2 linked regions of the Streptomyces noursei ATCC 11455 genome follow. The protein of the gene in region 2 interacts with the protein of the main gene of each other region in a pairwise test. Links are inferred from orthologs where the notes say so. Each region holds a gene or a part of one and is shown on either strand. Other genes may lie near its edges.

Evidence for each region.
Region 1: the proteins of rlmB (region 2) and SNOUR_RS22500 interact in binary tests that used the Escherichia coli proteins (3 or more experiments, as listed by UniProt). The link is inferred for Streptomyces noursei ATCC 11455 from one-to-one orthologs.

What each region holds. Positions count from the first base shown.
Region 1 is NZ_CP011533.1:5,285,593-5,299,913, forward strand. The notes cover bases 1-2,807. They hold SNOUR_RS22500 (bifunctional ADP-dependent NAD(P)H-hydrate dehydratase/NAD(P)H-hydrate epimerase), read left to right. Parts: upstream 1-592; coding sequence 593-2,023; downstream 2,024-2,807. Other genes in these bases: glmS (glutamine--fructose-6-phosphate transaminase (isomerizing)), read left to right, coding at 1-133; SNOUR_RS22495 (holo-ACP synthase), read left to right, coding at 138-506; alr (alanine racemase), read left to right, coding at 2,343-2,807. Also shown: more of alr, read left to right, coding at 2,808-3,530; SNOUR_RS22510 (alpha/beta fold hydrolase), read left to right, coding at 3,527-4,834; tRNA (adenosine(37)-N6)-threonylcarbamoyltransferase complex ATPase subunit type 1 TsaE, read left to right, coding at 4,905-5,459; SNOUR_RS22520 (hypothetical protein), read left to right, coding at 5,638-5,928; SNOUR_RS22525 (hypothetical protein), read right to left, coding at 5,962-6,540; tRNA (adenosine(37)-N6)-threonylcarbamoyltransferase complex dimerization subunit type 1 TsaB, read left to right, coding at 6,672-7,349; rimI (ribosomal protein S18-alanine N-acetyltransferase), read left to right, coding at 7,394-7,918; tRNA (adenosine(37)-N6)-threonylcarbamoyltransferase complex transferase subunit TsaD, read left to right, coding at 7,921-9,048; SNOUR_RS22545 (hypothetical protein), read left to right, coding at 9,165-9,533; SNOUR_RS22550 (class I SAM-dependent methyltransferase), read right to left, coding at 9,543-10,739; SNOUR_RS22555 (FtsW/RodA/SpoVE family cell cycle protein), read right to left, coding at 10,803-12,239; co-chaperone GroES, read left to right, coding at 12,648-12,956; groL (chaperonin GroEL), read left to right, coding at 13,092-14,321. UniProt on the Escherichia coli protein: Bifunctional enzyme that catalyzes the epimerization of the S- and R-forms of NAD(P)HX and the dehydration of the S-form of NAD(P)HX at the expense of ADP, which is converted to AMP.
Region 2 is NZ_CP011533.1:4,164,709-4,179,163, forward strand. What follows is about bases 5,334-8,274. They hold rlmB (23S rRNA (guanosine(2251)-2'-O)-methyltransferase RlmB), read right to left. Parts: upstream 7,311-8,274; coding sequence 6,357-7,310; downstream 5,334-6,356. Other genes in these bases: SNOUR_RS17360 (DoxX family membrane protein), read right to left, coding at 5,334-6,179; cysS (cysteine--tRNA ligase), read right to left, coding at 7,462-8,274. In the rest of the region: SNOUR_RS17335 (aminopeptidase P family protein), read right to left, coding at 1-1,043; SNOUR_RS17345 (ABC transporter ATP-binding protein), read left to right, coding at 1,712-2,842; SNOUR_RS17350 (hypothetical protein), read left to right, coding at 3,180-3,596; SNOUR_RS17355 (nucleotidyltransferase family protein), read left to right, coding at 3,627-4,355; more of SNOUR_RS17360, read right to left, coding at 4,599-5,333; more of cysS, read right to left, coding at 8,275-8,856; SNOUR_RS17375 (PPOX class F420-dependent oxidoreductase), read right to left, coding at 8,971-9,375; ispF (2-C-methyl-D-erythritol 2,4-cyclodiphosphate synthase), read right to left, coding at 9,517-10,053; ispD (2-C-methyl-D-erythritol 4-phosphate cytidylyltransferase), read right to left, coding at 10,040-10,786; SNOUR_RS17390 (CarD family transcriptional regulator), read right to left, coding at 11,144-11,626; SNOUR_RS17395 (copper chaperone PCu(A)C domain-containing protein), read left to right, coding at 12,378-12,977; two-component system response regulator PhoP, read right to left, coding at 13,057-13,728; two-component system sensor histidine kinase PhoR, read right to left, coding at 13,734-14,455. UniProt on the Escherichia coli protein: Specifically methylates the ribose of guanosine 2251 in 23S rRNA.

The sequences.
Region 1 (14,321 bases), 1.1 Mb from region 2 along the record:
GCGGACGCCGGTGCTGCTGCAACCGCTGGTGTCCTCGGTGCCGCTCCAGGTGTTCGCGTGCGAGCTGGCCACCGCCCGCGGCAACGAGGTCGACCAGCCGCGCAACCTCGCCAAGTCCGTCACGGTGGAGTGATCGGGTGATCATCGGGGTCGGGATCGACGTCGCGGAGATCGACCGGTTCGAGGCGGCGCTGCGGCGGACGCCGGAGCTGGCGCACCGGCTGTTCATCGAGACGGAGTTGACGCTGCCGAGCGGCGAGCGGCGGGGCATCGCCTCCCTGGCCGCCCGGTTCGCCGCCAAGGAGGCGGTGGCCAAGGCGCTGGGCGCGCCGGGCGGCCTGCACTGGACGGACGCCGAGGTGTACGTCGAGGACAGCGGCCAGCCGCGGCTGCGGGTGCGCGGCACGGTCGCCGCCCGCGCCGCGGAACTCGGCGTGCAGAACTGGCATGTGTCGCTCAGTCATGACGCGGGCGTCGCCTCGGCGGTGGTGATCGCCGAGGGGTAGGGCGGGGCGCCCCGGCCCGTCTCCTCCGGAGGCGGGCCGCTCCGCGCCGCCGCCCCGCCGCCCCGTCCCGGTGTGACACTGGCCGCATGAGGACTGCCTACAGCGTTCAGACCGTGCGGGCCGCCGAGCAGGAACTGATGGCCCGTTTGCCCGAGGGGGCCCTGATGCAGCGGGCGGCGGCCGGACTCGCCGTCGCCTGCGCCGAGTTGCTGGGCCGGGTGTACGGCTCCCGGGTGGTGCTGCTGGTGGGCAGCGGCGACAACGGCGGGGACGCGCTCCACGCCGGTGCCCGGCTGGCCCGCCGCGGCGCCGGGGTGGTCGCCGTGCTGCTCTCGCCCGAACGGGCCCACGCCGGCGGTCTGGCGGCCCTGCGCGCGGCCGGTGGCCGGGTCTCGGCCGATCCGCTCCGCGACATCGGGCGGGCCGACCTGGTGGTGGACGGCATCGTCGGCATCGGCGGCCGGGGCGGGCTGCGCCCGGAGGCCGCCCGGCTCGCCGGCGCGGCGCGGGAGGCGGCGATCGTGGTGGCCGTCGATCTGCCGAGCGGGGTGGACGCCGACACCGGCGAGGTGGCCGGTGACGCCGTACGGGCGGACGCGACCGTCACGTTCGGCGCGTACAAGCCGGGCCTGCTGATCGACCCGGCGCGCGAACGGGCCGGCGCGCTCCGCCTGGTGGACATCGGCCTGCGCCCGCCGGCCACCGCCGACGCGGAGGCGCTGCAGCACGCGGACGTGGCGGAGCTGCTGCCGCGGCCGGCCGCCGAGAGCGACAAGTACCGGCGCGGGGTGGTCGGGGTGGTCGCTGGGTCGGCGCGCTATCCGGGGGCGGCGGTGCTGGCGGTGGCCGGCGCGCTGCGGGGCGGCGCCGGGGCGGTGCGGTACGTGGGGCCGGCGGTCGAGGCGGTGCTGGCGCGGTTCCCGGAGACCCTGGTGCACACCGGGCCGCCGGGGAAGGCGGGCCGGGTCCAGTCGTGGGTCATCGGGCCCGGTCTCGGTGACGAGTCGGAGGGGCTGGAGGACGTGCTGTCGGCGGACGTCCCGGTGCTGGTGGACGCGGACGGGCTCCGCTTCCTGACGCCCGATCGGGTGCGGCGGCGGGCGGCCGGGACCCTGCTGACGCCGCACGCGGGGGAGGCGGCGGCGCTGCTGGGGCGCGGGCGCGAGGAGGTCGAGGCGGCGCGGCTGGACGCCGTGCGGGAGTTGGCGGGGCGGTACGGGGCGACGGTGCTGCTGAAGGGCTCGACGACGTTGGTGGCGGATCCGGACGCCGGGGTTCCGGTGCGGGTCAACCCCACCGGGACGGGGTGGTTGGCGACGGCCGGCAGCGGGGACGTGCTCTCCGGCCTCACCGGGGCGCTGCTGGCCGCGGGCCTCGCGCCGCGGGACGCGGGCTCGGTGGGCGCCTACCTCCACGGGCTCGCGGGCCGGCACGCGGCGGGGCCGCGGGGCGAGCCGATCGTGGCGTCGGAGGTGGCCGGGGCGTTGGGGGCGGCCTGGGAGAACGTGGTGTCGTAGCGGCCGTTGACGCCGCCGGACCCGGACGGACACGGATCGCCCGCGCCGCCGTGGCAGGGTTGGCGATTTGTGAAGGTTCCACACTTTTACCCGATCCTCGTGGGGGCTGGTGGTCCGTCTGCCGCCCCGCCGGGGGCGGGTGTCACGCGTGCCTGTGTCCGGCTCGGCCCCGTCGGCGGATGCCCGTCGACGGCGCAGGTGGGGGCGGTCGCGGCGGCGCGCACGCCGGGGCGTCGGTGTCCGGTGGAATGCGAACCCCACCCTCACCACAACGTGGGAAGGCGGCCGGCGCGGCGCCTCGCCTGCGACACTGAGGGAGATGAACGAGACAGCGAAGCGAGCCCGTGCCGTCATTGACCTCGCCGCCGTGCGGTCGAACGTCCATGCACTGCGGAGCCTCGCCCCCCGTGCGCAGCTGATGGCCGTCGTCAAGTCCGACGCCTACGGACACGGCGCGATCCGCTGTGCCCGCGCCGCTCGCGAGGCCGGTGCGCCCTGGCTGGGCGTGGCGCTCCCCGAGGAGGCGTTGGCGCTGCGTGCGGCCGGGGACACCGGCCGTCTGCTGTGTTGGCTGTGGACGCCGGGCGGGCCCTGGGGCCAGGCGATCGAGCAGGACGTCGATGTCTCGGTGAGCGGTATGTGGGCGCTGCGGGAGGTGGTGGCCGCGGCCCGCGACCGCGGCCGGGTCGCCCGCGTCCAGCTCAAGATCGACACCGGTCTGGGGCGCAACGGCTGCCAGCCGGCGGACTGGACGGAGCTGACCGCCGCCGCCCGCGCCGCCGAGGCGGAGGGCGTGCTCGCGGTCACCGGTGTCTGGTCGCACTTCGCCTGTGCCGACGAGCCCGGGCACCCGTCGATCGCCGCCCAGCTGGCGGAGTTCCGCCGGGCGCTGGCGGTCGCCGAGGCGGCCGGGCTGCGTCCGGAGGTGCGGCACATCGCCAACACCCCGGCGCTGCTCACCCTCCCCGAGGCCCACTTCGACCTGGTGCGGACGGGGATCGGGATCTACGGCGTGTCGCCCAGCCCCGAGGTGGGGACGCCGGAGGACTTCGGGCTGCGGCAGGCGATGACGCTGGAGGCGTCGCTGGCGTCGGTCAAGCGGGTGCCGGGCGGGCACGGGGTGTCGTACGGGCACCACTACACGACGCCGGGGGAGACGACCCTGGCGCTGGTCCCGCTGGGGTACGCCGACGGCATCCCGCGGCACGCCTCGGGGACGGGGCCGGTGTTGGTCGCCGGGAAGTGGCGGACGGTCGCGGGGCGGGTCGCGATGGACCAGTTCGTCGTCGATCTGGGCGGGGACCACGCCGAGGCCGGCGAGCCCGCGGTGCTGTTCGGGCCCGGCGACCAGGGCGAGCCGAGCGCGGAGGACTGGGCGCGGGCGGCCGGGACGATCGGGTACGAGATCGTCACCCGGATCGGGAAGCGGGTGCCGCGCGTCTATGTGGACAGCGAGGTGCCGGACCGGCCCACGGAGGACACGGCGCTGACGGGGGGTGTGGCATGACCGACGGCACGGAGGCCGCCGCGCAGGCCGTGGAGACGGCCGCGGAGGCGGCCGGGAACTGGGCCCGGGCGGGCCGCCACGCGGGCGTCGCGGGCCTGGCGATCGGCGTGGTCGCGGCGGGCGCGGCGGCCGGGGTGGCCATAGAGCGTCTGACGGTCGGCCGCGGGATGCGCCGCCGGGCCCGGCTGGCGCTGGACGCGGCCGGCCCGTACGGCACGCTGCGCGGCACCCCGGGTGCGGCGATCGCCGAGGACGGGACCGAGCTGTACTACGAGGTCGACGAGGTGGTGGACGGCCCGGCCGCCAAGCGGACCAAGGGCGGCAGGACGGCCGTGAACGGCACCGCGGGCGGCCGCGTGGGCAAGGAGGCGCGGGCCGCCCAGGACGCCCGGAGCGGGCTGCACAAGCGGCTCACGGCGGCCCTGGGGCGGCGCTCCCCGGCGCCCACGGTCGTCTTCAGCCACGGCTACTGCCTCAGCCAGGACTCCTGGCACTTCCAGCGGGCCGCGCTGCGCGGCGCGCTCCGTACCGTCCACTGGGACCAGCGCAGCCACGGCCGCTCGGCCCGCGGCCACGGACAGGTCGACGGGACCGAGCCGGTCACCATCGACCTGCTGGGCCGGGACCTGAAGGCGGTGCTGGACGCCGCGGTGCCCGAGGGGCCGATCGTGCTGGTCGGGCACTCCATGGGCGGGATGACGGTGATGGCGCTGGCCGACCAGTTCCCCGAGTACGTCGCGGAGCGGGTGGTCGGCGTGGCGCTGATCGGGACGTCCGCGGGCCGGCTGAGCGAGGTCGGGTTCGGGCTGCCGTCGATGGGCTCCAAGGCGTTCCACTGGCTGGCGCCGGGGGTGCTCAAGGCGCTGGGCCGGCAGAGCGAGATCGTCGAGCGCGGGCGGCGGGCCACCGCCGATCTGTTCGCGGGGCTGATCAAGCGCTATTCGTTCGGGTCCGATGACGTGGATCCGGCGATCGCGCGGTTCGGGGAGCGGCTGATCGAGGCGACCCCGATCGATGTGGTCGCCGAGTTCTTCCCGGCGTTCGCGGTCCATGACAAGACCGAGGCGCTGGTGGCGTACGACGCGGTGCCCGCGCTGGTGCTCGCCGGCGAGGAGGACCTGATCACCCCGGCCGAGCACAGCCGGACCATCGCCGAGGTGCTGCCGGACGCCGAGCTGGTGTGCGTGCCGGACGCCGGGCACCTGGTGATGCTGGAGCGGCCCGAGCTGGTCAACGACCACCTGGTGGCGCTGGTGGAACGGGCGGGCGCGGCGGCCCGCCGGTCGCGCACCGCGCGGGCCTGAGCCGGCCCCGGGCGGCGGTCCCGGGCTCGGTGCGGGACCGCCGCCCCGTCCGGGCCGTACCATTTGCGGCATGAGCACCACTGGCGCGACTGCCCGCGTAACCGTCAAGTCCCCCGATCAGATGCAGGAGTTGGGCCGCCGGTTGGCGCCGCTGCTGCGCCCCGGCGACCTGGTGCTGCTCAGCGGTGAGCTGGGTGCGGGGAAGACCACGCTGACCCGCGGTCTGGGCGAGGCCCTGGGCGTGCGGGGCGCCGTGACCTCGCCGACCTTCGTCATCGCCCGGGTGCACCCGTCGCTGACCGGTGGCCCGGCGCTGGTGCACGTCGACGCGTACCGCCTCGACGGCGGCCTGGACGAGATGGAGGACCTGGACCTCGACGTCTCGCTGCCGGAGTCGGTGGTGGTCGTCGAGTGGGGCGACGGCAAGGTCGAGGAGCTGGCGGAGGACCGGCTGCACGTCGTCATCGGCCGGGCCGTGGGAGGGGACGGCGCGGACCTCCTGTCGGAGCCGGGTGGCGTGGACGGGCACCCGGAGGAGGACGTGGACGACGTCCGCGAGGTGACGGTCACCGGGATCGGTGGGCGCTGGGCGGACGCCGGGCTTCCGGACCTGGAGATCTGCTGACGAAAGGGCGCAAAAGGGCCCCTATCGGGCGGTGTGGGGCGGTAGTTTCCGACAAGCCGTCGGCAAGATGTTGCGTCGGCGGTGTCAGGCGTGGTCACATGGGTGGGAGAGCCCTGGTTAGGTGTACCTAAGTAGACCCTAACCCCTGTCGCTTGCCCCAGGAGCCCGGGAGGCGTCCATGTCCCCCCACCAGCCCACGACCGAACGGCGCGGGGCCACCCCCGTCGCGGCGGCCGGGCGCGCCGAACAGGACGCGCGGAAGGCGCCGCCGACGATGAACGAACTCCTCGCGGCCTGCGCCGCGGCCAGCGCCGTCTCCACACCGCCGGACACCGCGGCGGAACCCCGCGCACAGCAGCGCAACGGCGCGCAGGAGCGGACCGAGGACACCGAAGCCGGGCGAACGGGCGGGGCGGGCGGCGATGGGCCCGAGGGGCGGGCGTCCACTCCGGGGCGCGACGCCGCGTAACCCACAGGGGCGAAGCGGCCGGGCCCGGCGGGCTCAGGGGACGACGACGACCTTCACACCGCGCACCGCGAAGTCCCACAGTGCCGCGCCGTCCTCGCGCGACTCCCGGATGCCGCCGGTCTTCTTCCCGCTCGCCCCGCTCGGCGTGGGCGTGGAGCCGTCGACCGCCGCGCTGAAGCCGATGGCCACCCCGTCGACGCCGGCGAACCGCACCACGTGCTCGATCGCCACCCCGTCCGAGCCGGTCACGCTCACCGACCGCGAGCTGACCGGGTACGTCCCCGGCGCCGGGTGCACCGTGCTCGGCGTCACCGTGAACGTCCGCTGCGCCGTGCCGTTCGCGCCCACCAGCCAGACCCGCTTGGCGTCCAGCGCGTAGACCACGCGCTTGCCGGCGCCGGACTGCGCCGGGACCGGCACCGGGGCCGGCGGCTTGTCCTTCTTGTCGTGCTGGTCGCGGGCGTCCGGCTTCTTGTCGGCCGCCCGGGCGTCGCCCCGGACCGGGGCGAGCGGATCGGCGGCGGAGGCGGACGCCTGGTAGCCCAGCACGCCGATCGCGACCAGGGCGGCCGCGGTGAGACCGGTGACGATCGTGCTGCTCTTAGCGGGCACCGCGGTGCCACCTTTCCGTACGCTCCTCGCCCGGGGGCGGGAGGCTGCTGGCTGTCGTGCTGACCGGGCTGGCTGCGGATCGACGGTAGCACCGCGCCGGGCACCGCCGGCCGCGCCGTAGTCTTGAAGGCGTGCTGCTGCTAGCTCTTGACACCGCCACCCCCGCCGTCACCGTCGCGCTCCACGACGGCTCCCGCACCCTCGCCGCCGCCGGGGACGTGGACGCGCGCCGGCACGGCGAACTGCTGCTGCCCGCCGTCGACCGGGTGCTGGCCGAGGCCGGGCGCAAGCTCGCCGAGGTCACCGACATCGTGGTCGGCGTCGGACCCGGCCCGTACACCGGGCTGCGGGTGGGGCTGGTGACGGCCACCACCTTCGGGGCGGCGCTGGACGTCCCGGTCCACGGCCTGTGCTCGCTGGACGGCATCGCCCACGCCTCCGGTCTGACCGAACCCTTCGTCGTGGCCACCGACGCCCGCCGCAAGGAGGTCTACTGGGCGCGCTACGCGGCCCGCCCGTCGCCCGACCTCCCCCCGGACCGGCTGACCGAGCCGGCCGTGGACCGCCCCGCCGAGATCGCCGACGAGGTCGCCGGGGTCCCCGCCGTGGGCGCCGGCGCGCTGCTCTACGACACCGTCTTCACCGGCGTCCGGCGGGACGGGCCCGAGCACCAGTCCGCCGCCGCGCTGGCCGAGCTCGCCGCGCGGAAGCTGGCCGCCGGCGAGGAGCTGCTGCCGCCGCGACCGCTGTACCTGCGCCGCCCCGACGCCCAGGTACCGGCCAACTACAAGGTGGTCACTCCCCAGTGAGCGGCCGACCCGAGGCGACCGGGCCGTCCGTCGTGCTGCGGGAGATGCGCTGGTGGGACCTGGACCCCGTGCTGGAGCTGGAGCGTGACCTCTTCCCCGAGGACGCCTGGTCGCCGGGGATGTTCTGGTCCGAACTCGCGCACGCCCGCGGCCCGCTGGCCACCCGCCGCTACCTCGTCGCCGAGTTGGAGGTGCCGCGCGGCGGTGCCGATGAGGGGCGTTCGACGGACGACGGGCGGGCCGGCCGGATCGTCGGCTACGGCGGGCTGGCCGCGATCGACGGCACCGGCGACGTGCAGACCATCGCCACCGCCCGCGACCAGTGGGGCAGCGGCCTCGGCACCCGGCTGCTGTCCGCGCTGCTCGCCACCGCGACCGACTTCGAATGCCAGGAGGTGCTGTTGGAGGTGCGGGTCGACAACACCCGCGCGCAGCGCCTCTACGAGCGCTTCGGCTTCGAGCCGATCGGCTTCCGCCGCGGCTACTACCAGCCCGGCAACGTCGACGCACTGGTGATGCGCCGCCCCTCCCAGACCTCCTCCGAAGCACCCTCCGTACAAGGAACGTGAACATGGCTGACTCCCGCGGTGGACCGCTCGTCCTCGGTATCGAGACCTCCTGCGACGAGACCGGTGTCGGCGTCGTCCGCGGCCACACCCTCCTGGCCGACGCGGTCGCCTCCAGCGTCGACGAGCACGCCCGCTTCGGCGGAGTGGTGCCCGAGGTGGCCTCCCGCGCCCATCTGGAGGCGATGGTCCCCACCATCCAGCGCGCGCTGAAGGACGCCGGGGTCGCCGCCTCCGACCTGGACGGCATCGCGGTCACCGCGGGCCCCGGCCTGGCGGGCGCCCTGCTGGTGGGCGTCTCGGCCGCCAAGGCGTACGCCTACGCCCTCGGCAAGCCGCTCTACGGCGTCAACCACCTCGCCTCGCACATCTGCGTGGACCAGCTGGAGCACGGTCCGCTGCCGGAGCCGACGATGGCGCTGCTGGTCAGCGGCGGCCACTCGTCGCTGCTGCTGGCCCCGGACATCACCTCCGACGTCCGCCCGCTCGGCGCGACCATCGACGACGCCGCCGGCGAGGCGTTCGACAAGGTGGCGCGGGTACTCCACCTCGGCTTCCCCGGCGGCCCGGTCATCGACCGGATGGCCCGCGAGGGCGACCCGGAAGCGATCCGCTTCCCGCGCGGGCTGACCGGCCCCCGCGATCCCCTCTACGACTTCTCCTTCTCCGGCCTGAAGACCGCGGTGGCCCGCTGGATCGAGGCCAAGCGGGCGGCCGGCGAGGAGGTGCCGGTCGCGGACGTCTCGGCGTCCTTCCAGGAGGCGGTCGTCGACGTCCTGACCCGCAAGGCCGTCCGGGCCTGCAAGGACAACGGCGTGGACCACCTGATGATCGGCGGCGGGGTGGCGGCCAACTCCCGGCTGCGGGCGATGGCCGAGCGCCGCTGCGAGGACGCCGGCATCCGGCTGCGGGTGCCGCGCCCCAAGCTGTGCACCGACAACGGGGCGATGGTGGCGGCGCTGGGCGCCGAGATGGTGGCCCGCAACCGCCCGGCGTCCGCCTGGGACCTCTCCGCGGACTCCTCGCTGCCGGTCACCGAGACCCACGTCCCGGACCCGCACGCCCACACCCACGGGCACGCGCACGACCACGACCACTTCCACGAGTTGAGCAAGGACAACCTCTACTCGTAGGCGTTCCGGCCGTAGGCGTTCCGGCTGGTGGGAGGCGTCGCGCGACGCTCTATCCTGGTGGCCGGGGCGCGGGTCGACCGCCCCGTTCGCACACGGGGGACGACGGGGGACGCGCGATGGACTGGTGGTATCTCTTCTTCCTGGCCGGGCCGGCCATCTACGCCGGCACCGCGGTGCGCGGCACGGTCCGCAAGGCGCTCAAGACGCGCCACAAGCGCAAGCTCGCCCTCATCGAGGCCCGCCGCGAGGAGCGCCTGGCCCTGGAGGCGGCGGACCGGCCGCCGACCCCCGTCTGCGGCTGCGAGCACCACCTCGCCAAGCATGACAAACAGGGCAAGTGTCATGAGCTGGTGCGGACCGCCGTCGCCTGGGACGCGGACCAGCGGCCCGCCCGCTACGAGGCCCGGCCGTGCGCCTGCCAGCAGTACGTGGGCCCGCAGCCGCTCTCCCAGGTCTACGCCGAGGATCTGACCGACCTGGGCTAGCGCTCGGCGTCAGGCGCCCTGCACCGCGGGGTGGCCCAGCAGCATCGTGGGCGCCCCCGCGACCCGGGTGAGGAAGACCGTGCAGGTGTGCGGCCCGGCGAGCTTGAGCTTGCGGCGCAGTTCCTCGGGCTCCACCGCGGACCCGCGCTTCTTGATCACCGCGACGCCCACCTCGCGCTCCCGCAGCAGCGCCTTCAGCTTCTTGACGTTGAAGGGCAGCACATCGGTGATCGCGTAGGCGGTGGCGTACGGCGTCGGCGTCAGCCGGTCCGCCGTCACATACGCGATGGTCGGGTCGATCAGCCGCCCGCCGACCTGCTCCGCGACGTCGGCGACCAGATGGGCGCGGATCACCGCGCCGTCGGGCTCGTAGAGCCAGTCGCCCACCGGCCCCGGCTCGGGGTCCGGGAGGCCGGCGCCGACCAGGGAGTCGCCGGCCGGCAGCAGGGTGGCCCGGTGGGCGCCGCCCCGGCCGGTGCCGAACCACAGCACGGCCTCCTTCACGTCCCCCGCGTCGGAGATCCACTCCGTCTCGGCGTCCTCGGGCAGCGCCTCGTGCGGCACCCCGGGCGCGATCTTCAACGCCGCGCACGGCGCCGAACGGGCCGCCCCGACCGCCCAGGACAGCGGCGGCGCGTACGCCTCCGGATCAAAAATTCGGCCACCGCGCACCCCCTTGCGCCGCGCCGGATCCACGAACACCGCGTCGTACCCGGCGGTGTCGACCTCGGTGACGTCCGCGCACCGCACCTCGATGAGGTCCGCCAGCCCCAGCGCCTCGGCGTTGGCCCGGGCCGCCGCGCAGGCCAGCGGGTCGCGGTCCACGGCCAGCACCCGGATCCCGGCCCGGGCCAGCGCGAGCGCGTCGCCGCCGATCCCGCAGCACAGGTCGGCCAGGGTCCGCACGCCGGCCGCGGCGAGCCGGGCGGCGCGGTGGGCGGCGACCGAGGTGCGGGTGGACTGCTCGACGCCGTTGGGGGTGAAGTACATCCGCGCGGCGTCCGCGCCGAACTTCGCGGCGGCCCGCTGTCGCAGCCGGGCCTGCCCGAGGGCGGCGGAGACCAGCGGTGCGGGATGGTCGCGGCGGAGCCGGGTGGCGGTCGCCAGCTCGTCCGCCGGGTCGTGGTCCCGTAGGAGGGCCAGCAGTTCCTGGCCCTCGGGGGCGAGCAGCGCGGAGAAGGTGTCGAGGTCGGTCACCCGCACCATTGTGGGCCAGCCGGTGGGCCGGCCCGCGGACGGTCCCGCGGGCCGGTCGGCGGAGCGGCGCCGTCAGGCCCCGGGCGCGGGCGGCCCGCTGATCCGCGGCACCCGCTGGGTCGCGTCCGCGTCCGGCCGCTCCGGGGACGGGCGGACCGGCTCCCGGCGCCGCTGGGCGCTGTCGCTGACCCGCAGCAGCACCGCCACCATCACCCAGTTCGCGACCATCGACGAGCCGCCCGCCGCGAGGAACGGCAGCGCCTTGCCGGTCAGCGGGATCAGGCCGGTGACGCCGCCGGTGACGACGAAGACCTGGAGCAGCAGCGCGCCGGAGAGCCCGACCGCCAGCAGTTTGCCGAACGGGTCGCGGGCGGTCAGCCCCACCCGCATCCCGCGCTGGGCCAGCAGTGCGTACAGCAGCAGGACGGCCATCACGCCGGCCAGTCCCAGTTCCTCGCCGACGGTGGTGAGGATGAAGTCGCTGTTGCCGGCGAATCCGATCAGCTCGGGGTGGCCCTGGCCGAGCCCGGAGCCGCCTATCCCGCCGCTGCCGAAGCTGAACAGCGCCTGTGCCGCCTGGTCGGAGATCAGGCCCGGCGGCCGCTTGTTCTCCGGCAGGAAGATGTCCATCGGGTGCAGCCAGGCCATCACACGGCCCTTGACGTGTGGTTCGGTCGAGCCGACGACGCCGGCGCCGACCACGGCCATGAGCAGGCCGCAGACCACCCAGCTGGTGCGCTCGGTGGCCATGTAGAGCATGATCACGAAGACGCCGAAGAAGATCAGCGAGGTGCCCAGGTCGCGCTCGAAGACCAGCACCAGCAGGCTGATCACCCAGATCGTGGCGATCGGCCCGAGCTGTCGCCCCGGCGGGAGCTGCATGCCCATCACCCGGCGCCCGGACAGCGCCAGCGCATCGCGGTTGACCGTGAGGTAGCCCGCGAAGAACACCACGATCATGATCTTCACGAACTCGCCGGGCTGGAGCGACAGCGGCCCGAGCATGATCCAGCGCTTGGCGCCGAACTTGTCCGCGCCGAAGAACGCCGGCGCCATCAGCATGACCAGCGCGACCGCCATCGTCAGGTAGATGTAGCGCTGGAGCAGCCGGTGGTCGCGCAGCACCATCAGGATCGCGATGCAGACCGCCACCCCGATGACCGTCCACACCAACTGCCCGGTCGCGGCCTGGGCGATGTGCAGCCGGGGCTTCTCCGCGTAGGTGATGTCCAGCCGGTGCAGCAGCACCAGCCCGATCCCGGTCAGCAGTGTCGCCACCGGCAGGATCAGCGGATCGGCGCGCGGCGCGAACCGGCGGACGACCAGGTGCGGCACCAGCGCGATGAAGAAGACGCTCACCGCGAAGCCGGCCAGCCCGCCGGGGAGCTGCCCCTTCATCGACAGCTCGGTGTAGGCGTAGCCGAAGACGGTGATGAAGACGACGAACCCGAGCAGCCAGGCTTCGGTGCGCCGACGGTTCGGCGCGTGGGCCAGCGCGGCGAACGTCATGGTGCGCTCGGCGTCGCTCTCCGGTCCCCCGGGATTCCGGGAAGCGCTGGTCAGTCCGCGCACTGTTCCTCCGCGATCGATGGGTCAGGGCCGCGGGGCGGCCGGGTCGTGGCCCGGTGGCCAGCGGTCCCAGGGGCAAGACGGGCCGGTCGCGGGCGCGGTTGCCGTCGGCCGGCAGGTGTGTCCGACTCCACCCCCGGCCACCGGCAGCAGACACGGTACGCGTATACGGCGCGCTGGCACTCCGCTTGACCGAGTGCTAACCGCGTCATAGTCTCAGCGTTGGCACTCTCCCTCGGGGAGTGCCAACACAGCGACGGGCAGGTCCGGCACCCGCGACGACGGATCCACCTGGTCGCCACCTCAGACAGTTAACCCCGTGAGATCTCCGAAGGGGGAGGTCGGATCGTGACGACCGCCAGTTCCAAGGTTGCCATCAAGCCGCTTGAGGACCGCATCGTGGTCCAGCCGCTCGACGCCGAGCAGACCACGGCCTCCGGCCTGGTCATTCCGGACACCGCGAAGGAGAAGCCCCAGGAGGGCGTCGTCCTGGCGATCGGTCCGGGTCGCTTCGAGGACGGCAAGCGCGTCGAGCTCGACGTCAAGGTCGGCGACGTCGTGCTCTACAGCAAGTACGGCGGCACCGAGGTGAAGTACAGCGGCGAGGAGTACCTCGTCCTCTCGGCTCGCGATGTGCTCGCGATCGTCGAGAAGTAAGTCACCCAGATTTGCCCTGATCTGCGCCCCTGGTTCCCGCGTTCTCATCGACCCGGGGCAGGGGCGCAGTTCGTTTGAGCGAGAGCGGTCACGGCGGCGAGGCCGACGATCGCAACGAGAGGACTTGAAGCAGCCATGGCGAAGATCCTGAAGTTCGACGAGGACGCCCGTCGCGCCCTTGAGCGCGGCGTCAACAAGCTGGCCGACACCGTCAAGGTCACCATCGGCCCCAAGGGCCGCAACGTCGTCATCGACAAGAAGTTCGGTGCCCCGACCATCACCAACGACGGTGTCACCATCGCCCGCGAGGTCGAGGTCGAGGACCCGTACGAGAACCTGGGCGCCCAGCTCGTCAAGGAGGTGGCGACCAAGACCAACGACATCGCGGGTGACGGCACCACCACCGCCACCGTGCTGGCCCAGGCGCTCGTCCGCGAGGGCCTGCGCAACGTCGCCGCCGGCGCCTCCCCGGCCGCCCTGAAGAAGGGCATCGACGCCGCCGTCAAGGCCGTCTCCGACGAGCTGCTGGCGACCGCCCGCCCGATCGACGACAAGTCCGACATCGCCGCCGTCGCCGCGCTGTCCGCCCAGGACCCGCAGGTCGGCGAGCTGATCGCCGAGGCCATGGACAAGGTCGGCAAGGACGGTGTGATCACCGTCGAGGAGTCCAACACCTTCGGTCTGGAGCTGGACTTCACCGAGGGCATGGCCTTCGACAAGGGCTACCTGTCGCCGTACATGGTCACCGACCAGGAGCGCATGGAGGCCGTCCTCGACGACCCCTACATCCTGATCCACCAGGGCAAGATCTCCTCCATCCAGGACCTTCTGCCGCTGCTTGAGAAGATCATCCAGGCGAACGCCTCCAAGCCGCTGCTGATCATCGCCGAGGACGTCGAGGGCGAGGCCCTGTCCACCCTCGTCGTCAACAAGATCCGCGGCACCTTCAACGCGGTGGCCGTCAAGGCCCCCGGCTTCGGCGACCGCCGCAAGGCGATGCTCGGCGACATGGCCACCCTCACCGGCGGCACCGTCGTCGCCGAGGAGGTCGGCCTCAAGCTCGACCAGGTCGGCCTGGACGTGCTGGGCACCGCCCGCCGTGTGACCATCACCAAGGACGACACCACCCTCGTCGACGGCGGCGGCAACTCCGCTGACGTCGCGGGCCGCGTCGCCCAGATCAAGGCCGAGATCGAGACCACCGACTCCGACTGGGACCGCGAGAAGCTCCAGGAGCGCCTCGCCAAGCTCGCCGGCGGCGTCTGCGTGATCCGCGTCGGCGCGGCCACCGAGGTCGAGCTCAAGGAGAAGAAGCACCGTCTGGAGGACGCCATCTCCGCGACCCGCGCCGCGGTCGAGGAGGGC
Region 2 (14,455 bases):
CACGCCACGATGTCCTCGATCCGCACCCCGAACCGCCCCGGCAAGTAGATCCCCGGCTCGATGGAGAAGCACATCCCCGGTACCAGCGGCAGATGCTCGCCCTCCACCATGTAGGGCGGCTCATGGGTGGTGACCCCGATGCCGTGCCCGGTCCGATGGATGAAGTACTCGCCGTAGCCCGCCGCCTTGATCACCCGCCGGGCCACCCGGTCGATCTCCTGGCACGCGACACCCGGCCGCACCGCCTCGAACGCCGCCTGCTGGGCCTCCCGCACGATCTCGTGCACCGTCCGCTCCTCGGCGCTCGGCTCCCCGACGTGCACGGTCCGCGTGGTGTCCGACCCGTAGCCGTCCTTCAACCCGCCGAAGTCGAGCACGACCATGTCGCCGTCCTCGATGACCCGCTCCCCCGCCTCATGGTGCGGATTGGCCCCGTTGGGCCCCGACCCGACGACCGTGAAGTCCACCTGGCTGTGCCCGTGCTCGGTCAGCAGCCGCGCCAGATCCGCCGCCACGTCGCGCTCCCGCCGCCCGGCGAACCGCACCCCCAGGATGTCCTGGTACGTCGCGTCCGCGGCCGCCCCCGCCGCCGCCAGCCGCTCCACCTCGTACGCGTCCTTCACGGCCCGCAGCATCGGCAGCGCCTCCGTCAGCGCCGCGTAGCCGCCCCCGGGGACCGTGCGCTGCAACCCGAGCAGATGCAGCGCCCACATCCCGTCCGACACCCCGTAACGCCCCTGCGGCGCCAGCCACTTGGCCAGCTCGGCGTAGGGGTCCGCCCCGTCGGACCACCCCGCCACCTCCAGCGCCCCGGCCCCCGCGGCGCGCTCCGCGTCCGGCCGCTCCAGTACGGGTACCAGCAGCCGCCCGGCCCGCCCCGGCTCGATCACCAACGCCGTCAGCCGCTCGGTCACGGCCGTCGGCCGGTACCCGCACAGCCACACCAGGTCCGGTCCCGGCGTCACGATCACCCCGGCCAGCCCGGCCGCCGCCGCGGCCTGCCCGGCCCGCGCCATCCGCTGCTCGTACGCGTCCCGCGTCATCGAAGTCACCATGCCGCGAAATCTACGCCGCCCTGCCCGTCGGCCCCGGCGATCTCGACAAGGTCAACAGATCAACAGGCCGGTCCGGGCCGACGCCTCGGATCGGGTCGACACCCCGGTCCGGGCCAGGAGGTCATGCCGTCCGCTCTCGCGGCCCCGGCCTCCGCGTCGCCAGAAACAACTGGCGCCCGCCCGCCCCGACTTCCCCCCCCCCCGGGACACCCACCCCACCGGACAACAAAAAGCCCAGGTCAACATAGCTGTGACCTGGGCTTCCCAGAGCCCCCTGTCGGATTCGAACCGACGACCTTCGCTTTACAAGAGCGGCGCTCTGACCAGCTGAGCTAAGGAGGCGTACCGGAAGAAGTGTACCTAGGCGCACCCGGTGCCGGTTGCCTTATTCGGGGACGCCTGGTTCAGGCGTCACCCGGACACCGTTCGCGCCGCCCACCTCGCTCCGGCCCGCCCGGGCGTCGCCCGGCGATTTCGTGACCGCGGACCTACTGACACCCGGCCCCGGCGCAGGTAGCGTCACCAGCGGCTTGCCGCTGTGGACTACACCACTTCGTGTGGTGGGCCCCGGGGGTGGGCCGCGCGCACTCCTCCATGGGGCGCGCTCTCCTTTACTCGGATCGTCCGGCACGTTCCTGCCGGTGAAGGGACACACCATGGCAACGGTCACCTACGACCAGGCAACCCGGATCTACCCGGGCTCCGACAAGCCCGCCGTCGACAAGCTCGACATCACCATCGAGGACGGCGAGTTCCTCGTGCTCGTCGGGCCCTCCGGATGCGGCAAGTCCACCTCGTTGCGGATGCTCGCGGGACTGGAGGACGTCGACGGGGGCGCGATCCGCATCGGCGACCGGGACGTCACCCACCTGCCGCCCAAGGACCGGGACATCGCCATGGTGTTCCAGAACTACGCGCTCTACCCGCACATGACGGTCGCCGACAACATGGGCTTCGCGCTCAAGATCGCCGGCGTGCCGAAGGCCGAGATCCGGCAGAAGGTCGAGGACGCGGCGAAGATCCTGGACCTGACGGAGTACCTGGGGCGCAAGCCGAAGGCGCTCTCGGGCGGCCAGCGCCAGCGGGTCGCGATGGGCCGCGCCATCGTCCGCGAGCCCCAGGTGTTCCTCATGGACGAGCCGCTGTCCAACCTGGACGCCAAGCTGCGGGTGCAGACCCGTACGCAGATCGCCGGGCTCCAGCGCCGCCTGGGCATCACCACCGTCTACGTCACCCACGACCAGGTCGAGGCCATGACCATGGGCGACCGGGTCGCGGTCCTCAAGGACGGGCTGCTCCAGCAGGTCGACTCGCCGCGCAACATGTACGACCGCCCGGCCAACCTCTTCGTCGCGGGCTTCATCGGCTCGCCCGCCATGAACCTCATCGAGGTGCCGATCACCGACGGCGGGGTGAAGTTCGGCAACAGCGTGGTGCCGGTCGGTCGGGAGGCGCTCGCCGGCGCCGAGGGCGAGCGCACGGTGACGGTCGGCATCCGGCCGGAACACTTCGACATCGTCGAGCAGAACGGCGCGGCCACCAAGTCGCTGTCCAAGGAGGCCACGGACTCCCCGGCCGGCCTGGCGGTGACGGTCAACGTCGTCGAGGAGTTGGGCGCCGACGGCTACGTCTACGGGACGGCCGAGGTCGGCGGGGCGGTCAAGGACCTGGTCGTCAGGGTCAACGGCCGCCAGGTACCGGCCAAGGGGACCCAGTTGCACGTCGTGCCGCAGCCGGGCGAGACGCACGTCTTCTCCACCTCGACGGGCAAGCGGCTCACCGACTGACCGGCCGGCGGACGGGCGGAGCCGGGCGGCGGGGGTGCTTCTCCGGCCCGCTCCGGCCTGATCCGCCCGCCCCCGACCCATCTGGTTTACCGCGGCGGCGGTGTGGGGTACTGCGCGTCCCCGCACCGCCGCCGCGGCGCGTCCGGGCCGCGGCGGACCAGCGCTCCCAAGCCCGGGAACGGGACGACGGGCGCCCTCGCCGCACCCCGCGAAGCCCGCCCGGAAGCGGCTTTTCGCATCAATCCGTCAACCCAACAACCGCACCGACGAGCCATTCCGTCCCCCGATAAGGTGACCAAATGTCGCCAAATCATCACCCCTCGCTACCATCACGACCGTGAACTCCGCAGCCCGCCGTATCGGCCGAACTCTCGCCCTCGTCCTGCCCGTCGTCCTCGTGCTCTCCGGGACCCTCGCGGTCACCCGCGTCCCGTGGGCATCGAAGACCACCGAGTCGCAGGTGCTCGCCGCGTCCTCCGGCAAGGTCTCCACCAAGGCCGGCCCCCGCGCCGCCCAGGACGTGCTCCGGGACCGTCTCCTCGTCGAACTCCAGGAGAAGGACCCCGGCGTCGCCCTGACGCACCTCCAGGAGGCCACCACCGCCCGGCCCTCGCTGGCCAAGCACTGCGCCTCCATCGCCCGTGCCCTCGGCCGTGCCGCGGTCGCCAAGTACGGTGCCGCACACCGCGCCCAGGCGTTCTCCCGGCCGGTCTGCGACACCTCCTTCGCCTCCGGTGTGGCCGCCGCCCAGTGACCGCCGCTCGCACCGCATAGGGTGCGAAACATGACAGGTGCCCCGCATTCCCACCCCACGCAGGCCGTGGTCCTGGCCGGCGGCCAGGGCTCCCGTCTTCGCCCGTATACCGACGACCGCCCCAAGCCGATGGTCGAGATTCCCGGTACCGGAACCCCGATCATCGGCCATCAGCTGAACTGGCTCGCCGAAGAGGGCGTCACCGACGTCGTCATCTCCTGCGGGCACCTCGCCGAGGTCCTCCAGGACTGGCTGGACCAGGCCCAACTCCCCTTGTGCGTCACGACTGTTGTCGAGACCGAGCCGCTGGGTCGCGGCGGCGGCCTGAAGTACGCCGCCGGCTCCCTGCCCCGCCCGGACGAGCCCTGGTACGCCACCAACGGCGACATCTGGACCCGTTTCCCGCTGCGCGAGATGGCCGCCTTCCACGACGAGCGCGACGCCGCGGCCACTCTGGCACTCGCCCGCCCGCGCATCCCCTGGGGCGCCGTCGAGACCGACGCCTTCGGGCACGTCGTGGATTTCATCGAGGCCCCGCCCTCCCCGTATCTGATCAATGCGGGCGTCTACGTCTTCGCCGCGACCTTCGCCGAGCTGCTGCCCGCCCGGGGCGACCACGAGCGCACCACCTTCCCGCGCCTCGCCAGGGAACGCCGGCTGGCCGGCTATCCGCTGCCCCAGGGCGCCTACTGGCGCGCCATCGACACCGCCAAGGACCTCACCGAGGCCGCCGAGGAAATGGCCGCACACGGCCGCTGAGCCGCCGTCGACGGCGGCGGCGGGCCTTCGGATGCTTCGGGGGTGCTTCGGATGCCGGCGGCGCGTCGAACTCGCCGAGCCCCCGCCCACGACGCGCTCCCCGCCCCCTGCCGCGACGAGAAGCGGCCCGCATCACTGGTCCCCGACCGCTCGCCCCGGCCTGAGGCCGTGAAGGGGGCGGAGCGATCGGGGACCGGTGAGGCGGGCGGTGTGGGGGAGCGGGGCGGCGTGGGCCCGGGTGGGTCAGCCCAGCAGGCCGCCGAGGGTGCTGCCGCGGCCGGAGTCGCTTCCGGGGGCGCCGCTGCTGGAGCTGCCGCTCGTGCCCCCGCCGGTGCCGCCCGAGCCGGTCGGCGACTGGGTGCGGCCGGGGGTGCGGCTCGGGCCGGACAGCTGCGGGGCGCTGCTGGTCGCGCCGGGCCGGCGGGCCGAGCTGCCCGTGTGACCGCCCGCCGACGGACTGCCGGGGGCCGAGGCCGACGGCGTGCCCGGCTTGTGGGCCTTGTGGGAGGCGCTCGTGGAGGGCGCGCCGGGGTGGCCGGGGATGTGGTGGCCGGGGCGGGCGGCGTGGTGGCCGGGGCGGGGCAGGGGCGAGCCGGGGAGGTTGTTGATGGCGGGCTCGCCGGGCCGCGGCACGGTCGGCACCCGCGCGGTCCGTACGGCGCCGCCCAGCAGGGAACCGATGAGCAGGGTCAGCCCGGCCACCACCGCGGTCATCACGGCGCCGCGGCGCAGCACCCGGCGGCGCAGCGCACCGACCTCGACGCGCGGGCCCAGCCGCCGCCATGCCTCACCGGCCAGCCGGGCGTCCATGGAGTAGACGGGGGCGCCGGCGATGATCAGCGGGCTCCAGGCGGCGAGGTAGATGATGTCGGGGGCGTCGTAGGCGGGCAGGGTGCGCCAGCTGACGGTCATCAGCAGCGCCGCGGAGAGCAGCGCGCCGAACGAGGCGGCGACCCGCTGCCACAGTCCGCAGATGGTCAGCACGCCCACCACGACCTGGAGGAAGGCCACCGTCAGCCCGGCGCCGACGGGGTGCGCGACCGCGAAGTCCCGCAGCGGCACGGCCAGTTCCCAGGGGTGGAGGGAGAGCAGCCAGGTGACCATCGAGCCGCGCTGGCCGCCGTCGAAGTAGACGGGGTCGCAGAGCTTGCCCATGCCGGCGTAGACGGAGATCAGCCCGAGGAAGATCCGCAGCGGGAGCAGCACCACGCCGAGGTTCATCCGGCGGCCGGGGTAGTAGGCGTGCCGGACGCTGTCGCCGCCGCGCCGCCGGACCCCGGTGTCGTAGCTGTCGCGCGTCTCGAAGCGCTCGTCGTCGCGGCCGTCCTCGTCGTCGTACCGCTGGCCGGGCAACCGGGCGGCGACGGCGCGGGTGCCGCGCGGCAGGGTGTCCTCGCCGTCGGCGGGGCCGCGCGGGCCGACGACGGTGGAGGCGGGGGAGCCACCGAGCCTGACCCGGGGCAGGACCTGGGTCGTGCCGACGTCCTCGGCCGGTCCGCGGTCCAGGCCGACGCTGGCGTCGCGCACCGCGTGCAGGAGCTGGGTGGTGGCGCCGGCGGTACCGCCCGGCTCGGTGCGACCGCTCCAGACCACGGGCGTGCGGCGTCTGGGCGGCGATCCCCGGAGGGCGGGGACGCGCGTGGTCTCTGCCAGGCGGCCGGCGACCACGGGAGCGGCGAGCTGCACGCGGAAGCTGGCGTGGTTGACGATGACCTGCGCGGGATCGCACGGCACCTTGACCGAGCTCAGGACCGGCTCGTCGTCGAAGGTCGACGACGAGCGTCCCCCCGTAGGCGTGCGGGGTGTTCTGGTGTCCACGCTCATCTAACCGAGTGACCCGCGGTTAAGACACTGCCTTGACCGGCCCGATCTGTCCGAGACCCGTCAAAAGATCACGTGATACGGCAGAGGCGTACGGAGCGTCATGCTGTGCCCCGGACCGGGCGGCGGTGCGGCCCGCCCGGCCCGGGGCACCGCCGGAAGCACCCGGCGGCGGCCGCCTCAGCCGCGGCGGCGGGCCGCCTCCCACAGGACCACACCGGCGGCGACACCGGCGTTCAGCGACTCCGCGCCACCCGGCATCGGGATCCGCACGCGCAGGTCGCAGGTCTCGCCGACCAGCCGCGACAGGCCCTTGCCCTCGCTGCCGACGACGATGACGACCGGGCCGTCCAGGACCTCCAGGTCCTGCAGCTCCACATCGCCGTCCGCGGCCAGGCCGACCACCGTCAGCCCGGCCTTCTGGTACGACTCCAGGGCCCGGGTGAGGTTGGTGGCGCGGGCGACCGGCGTACGGGCCGCGGTGCCCGCGGAGGTCTTCCAGGCGCCGGCCGTCATCCCGGCGGCGCGGCGCTCCGGCACGACCACGCCGTGGCCGCCGAAGGCGGAGACGGAGCGGACGACGGCGCCGAGGTTGCGCGGGTCGGTCACGCCGTCCAGCGCGACGATCAGCGGGTCCTCGCCGGCGTCGAGGGCGGCGGCGGAGAGGTCCTCGGGGTGCGCGTAGTCGTACGGCGGGATCTGGGCGACCAGGCCCTGGTGGTTCAGGCCGTTCGTCATCCGGTCCAGCTCGGCGCGCGGCGCCTCCAGGAGGTTCAGCCCGAGCTCGGTGGCGAGCTGGAGCGCCTCGCGCACCCGCTCGTCGTTGTCGATGAACTGCTGCACGTACAGGGTGGTCGCGGGGACGCCCTCGCGCAGCGCCTCGACGACCGGGTTGCGGCCCACGACCAGCTCCGCGGTGCCCTTGGCGCCGCCGCGCCGCGGCGCCGGCCGGCGGTTCGCGGCCTGCTTCGCCTGGGCGTTGGCGACGCGGTTCTTCACGTGCCCCTTGCGGGCGGACGCGGGCGGGGTCGGGCCCTTGCCCTCCAGGGACCGGCGCCGCTTACCGCCACTGCCGACCTGAGCGCCCTTCTTGTTCGACGTGCGGCGGTTCCTGCGCTGGCTGTTGCCGGCCATGGGTCACCTGTTTCTTCACTGCTCTCGACGTCTCGCGACGTGGAGTGGGTACGTACGTATGGATTGAGTGTCGCCCGTGGCCACCGGGAAGGGCGAATCCGGCTGGTGGCCGGGGGTACGGCCGGTCCCCGGGGAACCCCCGGGGACGGGCTCAGGACAGCGACCAGCGCGGGCCGGAGGGGGTGTCCTCGATGGTCAGACCGGACTGCTGGAGCTGGTCGCGGATGGCGTCGGCGGTGGCGTAGTCCTTGCGGGTGCGGGCGCTCTGCCGCTGCTCCAGGACGAGGCGGACGAGGGAGTCCACGACCCCGTGCAGGTCCTCGCCGCGGTCCGCGCCGCCGCTCGACCAGCGCTCGTCGAGCGGGTCCAGGCCGAGCACCCCGAGCATGGCGCGCAGCTCGGCCAGCCGGGCCACCGCGGACTCCTTGTCGTCGGCGGTCAGCGCGGAATTGCCCTGCCGGACGGTGGTGTGCACGATCGCCAGCGCCTGCGGGACGCCCAGGTCGTCGTCCATCGCCTCGGCGAACGCCGGCGGCACCTCGGCCGCGGGCTCGACGACGCCGACCTTCTCGACGACCCGCTGGACGAAGCCCTCGATCCGGGCGAACGCCGACTCGGCCTCGCGCAGCGCCTCCTCGCTGTACTCGATCATCGAGCGGTAGTGCGGGGTGCCGAGGTAGTAGCGCAGCACGATCGGCCGCCAGCGCTTGACCATCTCCGAGACCAGCACGGAGTTGCCCAGCGACTTGGACATCTTCTCGCCGCTCATGGTCACCCAGGCGTTGTGCGACCAGTACCGGGCGAAGTCGTCCCCGTACGCCTTGGCCTGCGCGATCTCGTTCTCGTGGTGCGGGAAGACCAGGTCGACGCCGCCGCCGTGGATGTCGAAGACCGTGCCCAGGTACTTGTGGGCCATCGCCGAGCACTCCAGGTGCCAGCCCGGCCGGCCGCGGCCCCAGGGGGTCTCCCAGCTGGGCTCGCCCTCCTTGGCCGCCTTCCACATGGCGAAGTCGCGCGGGTCCCGCTTGCCGGTCTCGCCCTCGCCGGACGGCTGGAGGAGGTTGGCCAACTCCTGGTTGGAGAGCTGGAGATACTCCGGGAAGGACTTCACGTCGAAGTAGACGTTGCCGTCGGCGGCGTAGGCGTGGCCGCGCTCGATCAGGCCGCGCATCATCTCGATCATCTCGGGGATGTGGCCGGTGGCGCGCGGCTCGTAGGTGGGGCGCAGGCAGCCGAGGGCATCGTAGGCCGTGTTGAAGGCGACCTCGTTCTCGTAGCCGATCGACCACCACGGGCGGCCCTGCTCGACCGACTTCTGGATGATCTTGTCGTCGATGTCCGTGACGTTGCGGACGAACGTCACGTCGTAGCCGCGGTGGGCGAACCAGCGGCGCATGATGTCGAAGTTGAGTCCGGAGCGGATGTGTCCGATATGCGGCGCGGCCTGCACGGTCGCGCCACAGAGGTAGATCGAGACACAGCCCGGCCGGAGCGGGGTGAAATCGCGAATCTGCCGGGCGCTGGTGTCGTACAGGCGAATCGTCACGGGACCAGGGTAGTCGGAACGCGGCAGTGCCCCGTGCCCTCTTGGACACGGGGACACCGAAGCGTCACAGCCGTCCGATTCGCCCGTACTTGCGGACGCGCCTTCGCGGGCGGCTCAGATCCGGCCGACCACCTTGCGCGGGGTGATCCGGACCACGACGCGCTGGTCGTCGTCGGCCGAGGCCGGGTTGAACTCCGCGTACGGCTTGCCGGTGTACTTCCTCGACAGCTCGTCGATCAGCTCCTGCCCGCCCTCGGTGCTGAGGCTGGCGGTGCCGCGGATCTCGGCGTAGCCGTACGGCGCGTCGAAGGGCTGGAGGACGACCGAGACCCGCGGGTCGCGGCGGATGTTCCGCTCCTTGCGCCGGCCGACGGTCGTCGAGATCAGCAGGTCGTCGCCGTCCCGCTTGACCCAGACCGGGGAGAGCTGGGGGCTGCCGTCCGGCTGGATCGTCCCCACCGTCACGAAGACGGGAGAGTCGAGCAGCTCCTTGAGCGCGTCGGAGAGCGTTGCAGTCACGAAGGATCCTTCCCGCGGGCCGAACCGAGGACTTCCGATGGACACGACTACCCGGATTCTTCCTCAACGCCCTTTGCTGCGCCGGGCATTCCCGAGCGGTACGGCCGATCGGCGGAACCTCGTCCCGGCCCGCCGGCGGCCTCAGCCGGTGCGCACCACCAGGGCGGTCGCGATCGCGGCTAGCCCCTCGGCGCGACCGGTCAGCCCCAGCCCGTCGGTCGTGGTGCCGGAGACCGAGACCGGCGCCCCGACCGCCGCGGACAGCGCCCGCTGCGCCTCGTCCCGGCGCTTGCCGATCTTCGGGCGGACGCCGATGACCTGCACCGCGACATTGCCGATGGCGAAACCCTCGGCCCGGACGATCCGTGCCGCCTCGGCCAGCAGCGTCACCCCGGAGGCACCGGACCACTCCGGGCGGGAGGTGCCGAAGTGCGCGCCGAGGTCGCCGACGCCGGCCGCGGAGAACAGCGCGTCGCACGCGGCGTGCGCGGCCACGTCGCCGTCGCTGTGCCCGGCCAGGCCGTAGCCGTCGCTCTCCGCGGCGCCCCAGAGCAGTCCGGCGCACCACAGCTCGCGCCCCCGTTCGAAGGCGTGCACGTCGGTGCCGACCCCGACGAGCGGGATGCCGGGCACCGCGGGCGGCGCGGGAACGGTCCCGGACGGATCAGACATAGCCATCGGTGGCCCTCCTGCGGGCGAGTACGGCCTCGGCCAGGACGAGGTCCAGCGGCCGGGTCACCTTGAACGCTTCCTCGTGGCCCGGGACGAGCACCACCGGCTTCCCGAGCCGCTCCACCAGCCCGGCGTCGTCGGTGGCGCCCTCGCCCTCCACGACGACCTCGTGCGCCGCCAGCAGCGTCGGCAGGTCGAAGCCCTGCGGGGTCTGCACGGCGCGCAGCAGCGACCGCTCCGGGGTGCCGACCACCGGCTCCGGGGTGCCCTGGGGGCGCGGTTCGACCTGCTTGACGGTGTCGGCCAGCGGCAGCGCGGGGACGACGGCCGGGGCGCCGTCGCGGACCGCCGCGATCACCGCGTCCACCGTCTCGACCGGCACCAGCGGGCGGGCCGCGTCGTGGACCAGCACCACGTCGATGCCGTCCGGCAGCGCGGCCAGCCCGCGCCGGACGGATTCCTGGCGGGTGGTCCCGCCGGGGACCACGGTCAGCCCGGTGCGGTCGGCGAGCGGATGGGCGTCGAGCAGGCGGCGGACCTCTTCGGGGTCGTCCTGCGGGGCGACCACGACGATGTGCGTGACGGCGCGCGAGGCGGCCATCGCGCGGACCGCGTGGACCAGCATCGGGGTGCCGCCGAGGGTGCGCAGGGCCTTGGGGGCGCCGGGACCGAGCCGGACGCCGAGGCCGGCTGCGGGGATGACCGCCGCGGTACGGACCGGGCGGGAAGGATCTGACATCGATGGCTCCGGAGTCCGGGCTCGGCCCGGAATTGGGGCAGACAGGTTTGTTTCCTCGGGCGAGGTGGGTATGGCCTGGGAGTGCCGGGCGTTACGCCTTGACCGGAACCCTTCCGTGACATCGGTCGGGGCATCAGCCCGAGCCCGGCACGCCACCATGGGGCCCGGCGGGCTTCACCGAGGAAGCCGCCGCCGGCTCGACCTCCGGCCTTCCCACGCACCGCCCGCAGATATGCCGCAGCGCCCGGCAACAGACCCTCCGTTTCCGGAAGACGGTCGTCACTCGGGCACCGCGGCATTGCTACGTTGCTGCTGCGTCGTCACACCGCTGTGTCGCAGTCAGCGTGCTGCGCGTCGTCAGGACGCGAGGACCTCGTCCAGCAGGGCCTCGGCCTTGTCTTCGTTGGTGTTCTCCGCGAGGGCCAGCTCGCTCACCAGGATCTGGCGGGCCTTGGCGAGCATCCTCTTCTCACCGGCGGAAAGTCCGCGCTCACGCTCGCGCCGCCACAGGTCGCGAACGACCTCGGCGACCTTGATCACGTCGCCGGAAGCGAGCTTCTCAAGATTTGCCTTGTAGCGACGGGACCAGTTCGTCGGCTCTTCCGCATACGGTGCACGCAGCACCTCGAAGACCCGGTCCAGCCCGTCCTGACCGACCACGTCGCGTACGCCGACGAACTCCGCGTTGTCCGCTGGCACACGAACAGTCAAGTCGCCCTGCGCGACCTTCAGCACCAAGTAGGTCTTGTCCACGCCTTTGATCTGGCGAGTTTCGATGGCCTCGATCAGCGCGGCCCCGTGATGGGGATAGACCACGGTGTCGCCAACCTTGAACGTCATGTGACAGGTACCCCTTCCGTGGCTATCCATGCTAACACGGGAACGGGCCGTTCTGAATGGCGTTTTCGCAGGTCAGGGCATATCTCGGGGCTTGACAACAGCGCCCGGAACGTGCTGCGAGGGGGCACTCGGTGCAGGTATTCGCAGGTGGGAGGGGCTTCACGGGTGCCCGGAATGCCACCCGCGGCACACCGGAAACCCGGTGATCAATGAGTTGTACGTCCCGATTTGCACCGATCCGCATGAGCGAGTTCCGCTACTCCGTTCGGACGCTTGGTGACGAGTCGGGTGCGTTTCCCGGAATTGATCAACACTCCCGCGCGCCGGTGTGTGATCAATTTCGGGCGGCATGTGCATTCCTTGTGAATACCGCTTTTCACCGGGGGAAACACCACGGCCGCCACTCGAACGGCCGCGCACCGGAATATGCCTCCCAGTTCTCCGGAGATCGCCACCGAGATCCGCCCGAGATCGACTTCCGGAAATCCCGTCCGGGGGGGACGTTCGGACCGTCCGGCCGGCACCCCCGTCGCGGGCCGGCCGGGCCGGGCGCCGGGTGCGTGATCGCGCAGGAGGCGGGTCGGGTGCGGCACCGCGAGGACGGCTCGGTAACCTAGCGGCGCTGACCAACCCTTAGGGCGGCTTTACGTGCGCGTCGCCATGACGCGTACGCGAGTCCGCCCACAGCCGTCCATCCGCGACCGGGCACGAACGTTCGGCCGCCGTAGCTCGTCAAGGAGATGCCGCCGCCGTGAGCCGCAGCCTTCGACGCGGCGTCCTCGCCGCCACCGTCCTCTCGCTCTCGATCGCCACGCTCTCCGCGTGCGGCGCCGGGAACGACGCCCAGACGCTGGGGGTCAAGCCGGACAACGCCGAGACCAGCGTCGGCACGATCAAGGTCCAGAACGCCAACGTCGTCACCCAGCCCGACCCCAAGGCCAAGGGGCCGGCCGCGATCACCGCGACGCTGTTCAACTCCGGCGACAAGGACCAGCAGCTGACCGGGATCTCGGTCGACGGCACGGGCCAGTCCGCCAAGCTGTCGTCCGCCAAGATCAACGTGCCGGCCGGCGGCTCCGTCGTGATCGGCGGCCAGGGCAACCCCAGCGCCGTCCTGGCGAGCGGCCGGGAGGCCGTCCAGGACGGCAACGCCCAGCCGCTGACCTTCACCTTCAGCTCGACCGGCAAGGTGACGCTGAACGCCTTCGTCGTCCCGGCGAAGAACATCTTCGAGAACTACGGCCCGTCGGTGACGCCGCAGCCGTCCACCTCCGCGAGCGGCAAGCCCTCGGAGTCGGCCTCCCCGTCGACCTCCGCCTCGCCCTCGGAGTCGGCGCACGCCGGCCACTGAGGCCCGCAGCAACAGGTGAAGGGGCGCCCCTCCGGTCGGGAGGGGCGCCCCTTCACGCACATCGCTCGCGGGCGGCGGCCTACGGCTCGAACTTGTAGCCCAGGCCGCGGACCGTCACCAGATAGCGCGGGGCGCCCGGGTCGGGCTCGATCTTGGCGCGCAGCCGCTTCACATGGACGTCGAGGGTCTTGGTGTCGCCCACATAGTCGGCACCCCAGACGCGGTCGATCAGCTGCATCCGGGTCAGCACCCGGCCGGCGTTGCGCAGCAGCATCTCCAGCAGGTCGAACTCCTTGAGCGGCAGGTCCACCTTGCCGCCGGAGACCGTGACGACGTGGCGGTCCACGTCCATCCGGACCGGGCCGGCCTCCAGGGCCTGCGGGGCGACCTCCTCCGGCTCGCCGCGGCGGCGCAGCACGGCGCGGATCCGGGCGACCAGTTCCCGGGAGGAGAAGGGCTTGGTGACGTAGTCGTCGGCCCCTATTTCGAGACCGACGACCTTGTCGATCTCGCTGTCCTTGGCGGTCACCATGATGACGGGGACGTTGGAGCGGCCGCGCAGCTGGCGGCAGACCTCGGTGCCGGGCAGGCCCGGCAGCATCAGGTCCAGCAGGACGAGGTCGGCGCCGTTGCGCTCGAACTCGTCCAGGCCGTCGGGCCCGGTGGCCGCCACGGCGACCTCGAAGCCCTCCTTGCGAAGCATGTACGACAGTGCGTCGCTGAACGATTCCTCGTCCTCGACGACAAGCACTCGGGTCACGGAAGGACCTCCGGGGCTGGGTGAGCTGGGAGCGGATCGTTGAAGGTCTCGTACGGGCGGTCCTCGTCGTCGAGGCCCTCCGCGGTGAGGTCCGAGGGCCGCTCGCGGTCGCGGACGGCCCCGGCTTCCGGGAGACGCAAGGTGAAGGTGGAGCCCTGTCCCTCAGCGCTCCACACCGTGACCTCCCCGCCGTGCGAGGCGGCCACGTGTTTGACGATGGCGAGTCCGAGGCCGGTCCCGCCGGTGGCGCGCGAGCGCGCCGGGTCCACGCGATAGAACCGCTCGAAGATGCGGTCCCGGTCCTTTTCGGATATCCCGATGCCCTGGTCGGTCACCGCGATCTCGATCAGGTCGCCGCCCGGTACGGAGACCCGGCGGCCGGCGATCCCGACGCGGGTGCGCGCCGGGGAGTAGTTGACGGCGTTCTCGACGAGGTTGCCCAGGGCGGCGGCGAGCTGACCGCGGTTCCCCCAGACGGTGAGGTCGGCGGTGCCGCCGGCGGCGATGGTGATCTGCTTGGTGCCGGCCTGCTGGCGGCAGCGGTCGACGGCCTCGGCGACCAGTTCGTCGACCGGCACGGGCTCGGAGTCCTCCAGCGGGTCGTCGTTCTGCACCCGGGAGAGGTCGATGAGCTCCTGGACGAGGTTGGTCAGGCGGGTGGCCTCGTTCTGCATCCGGCCGGCGAAGCGGGTGACCGCCTCCGGGTCGTCGCTGGCGT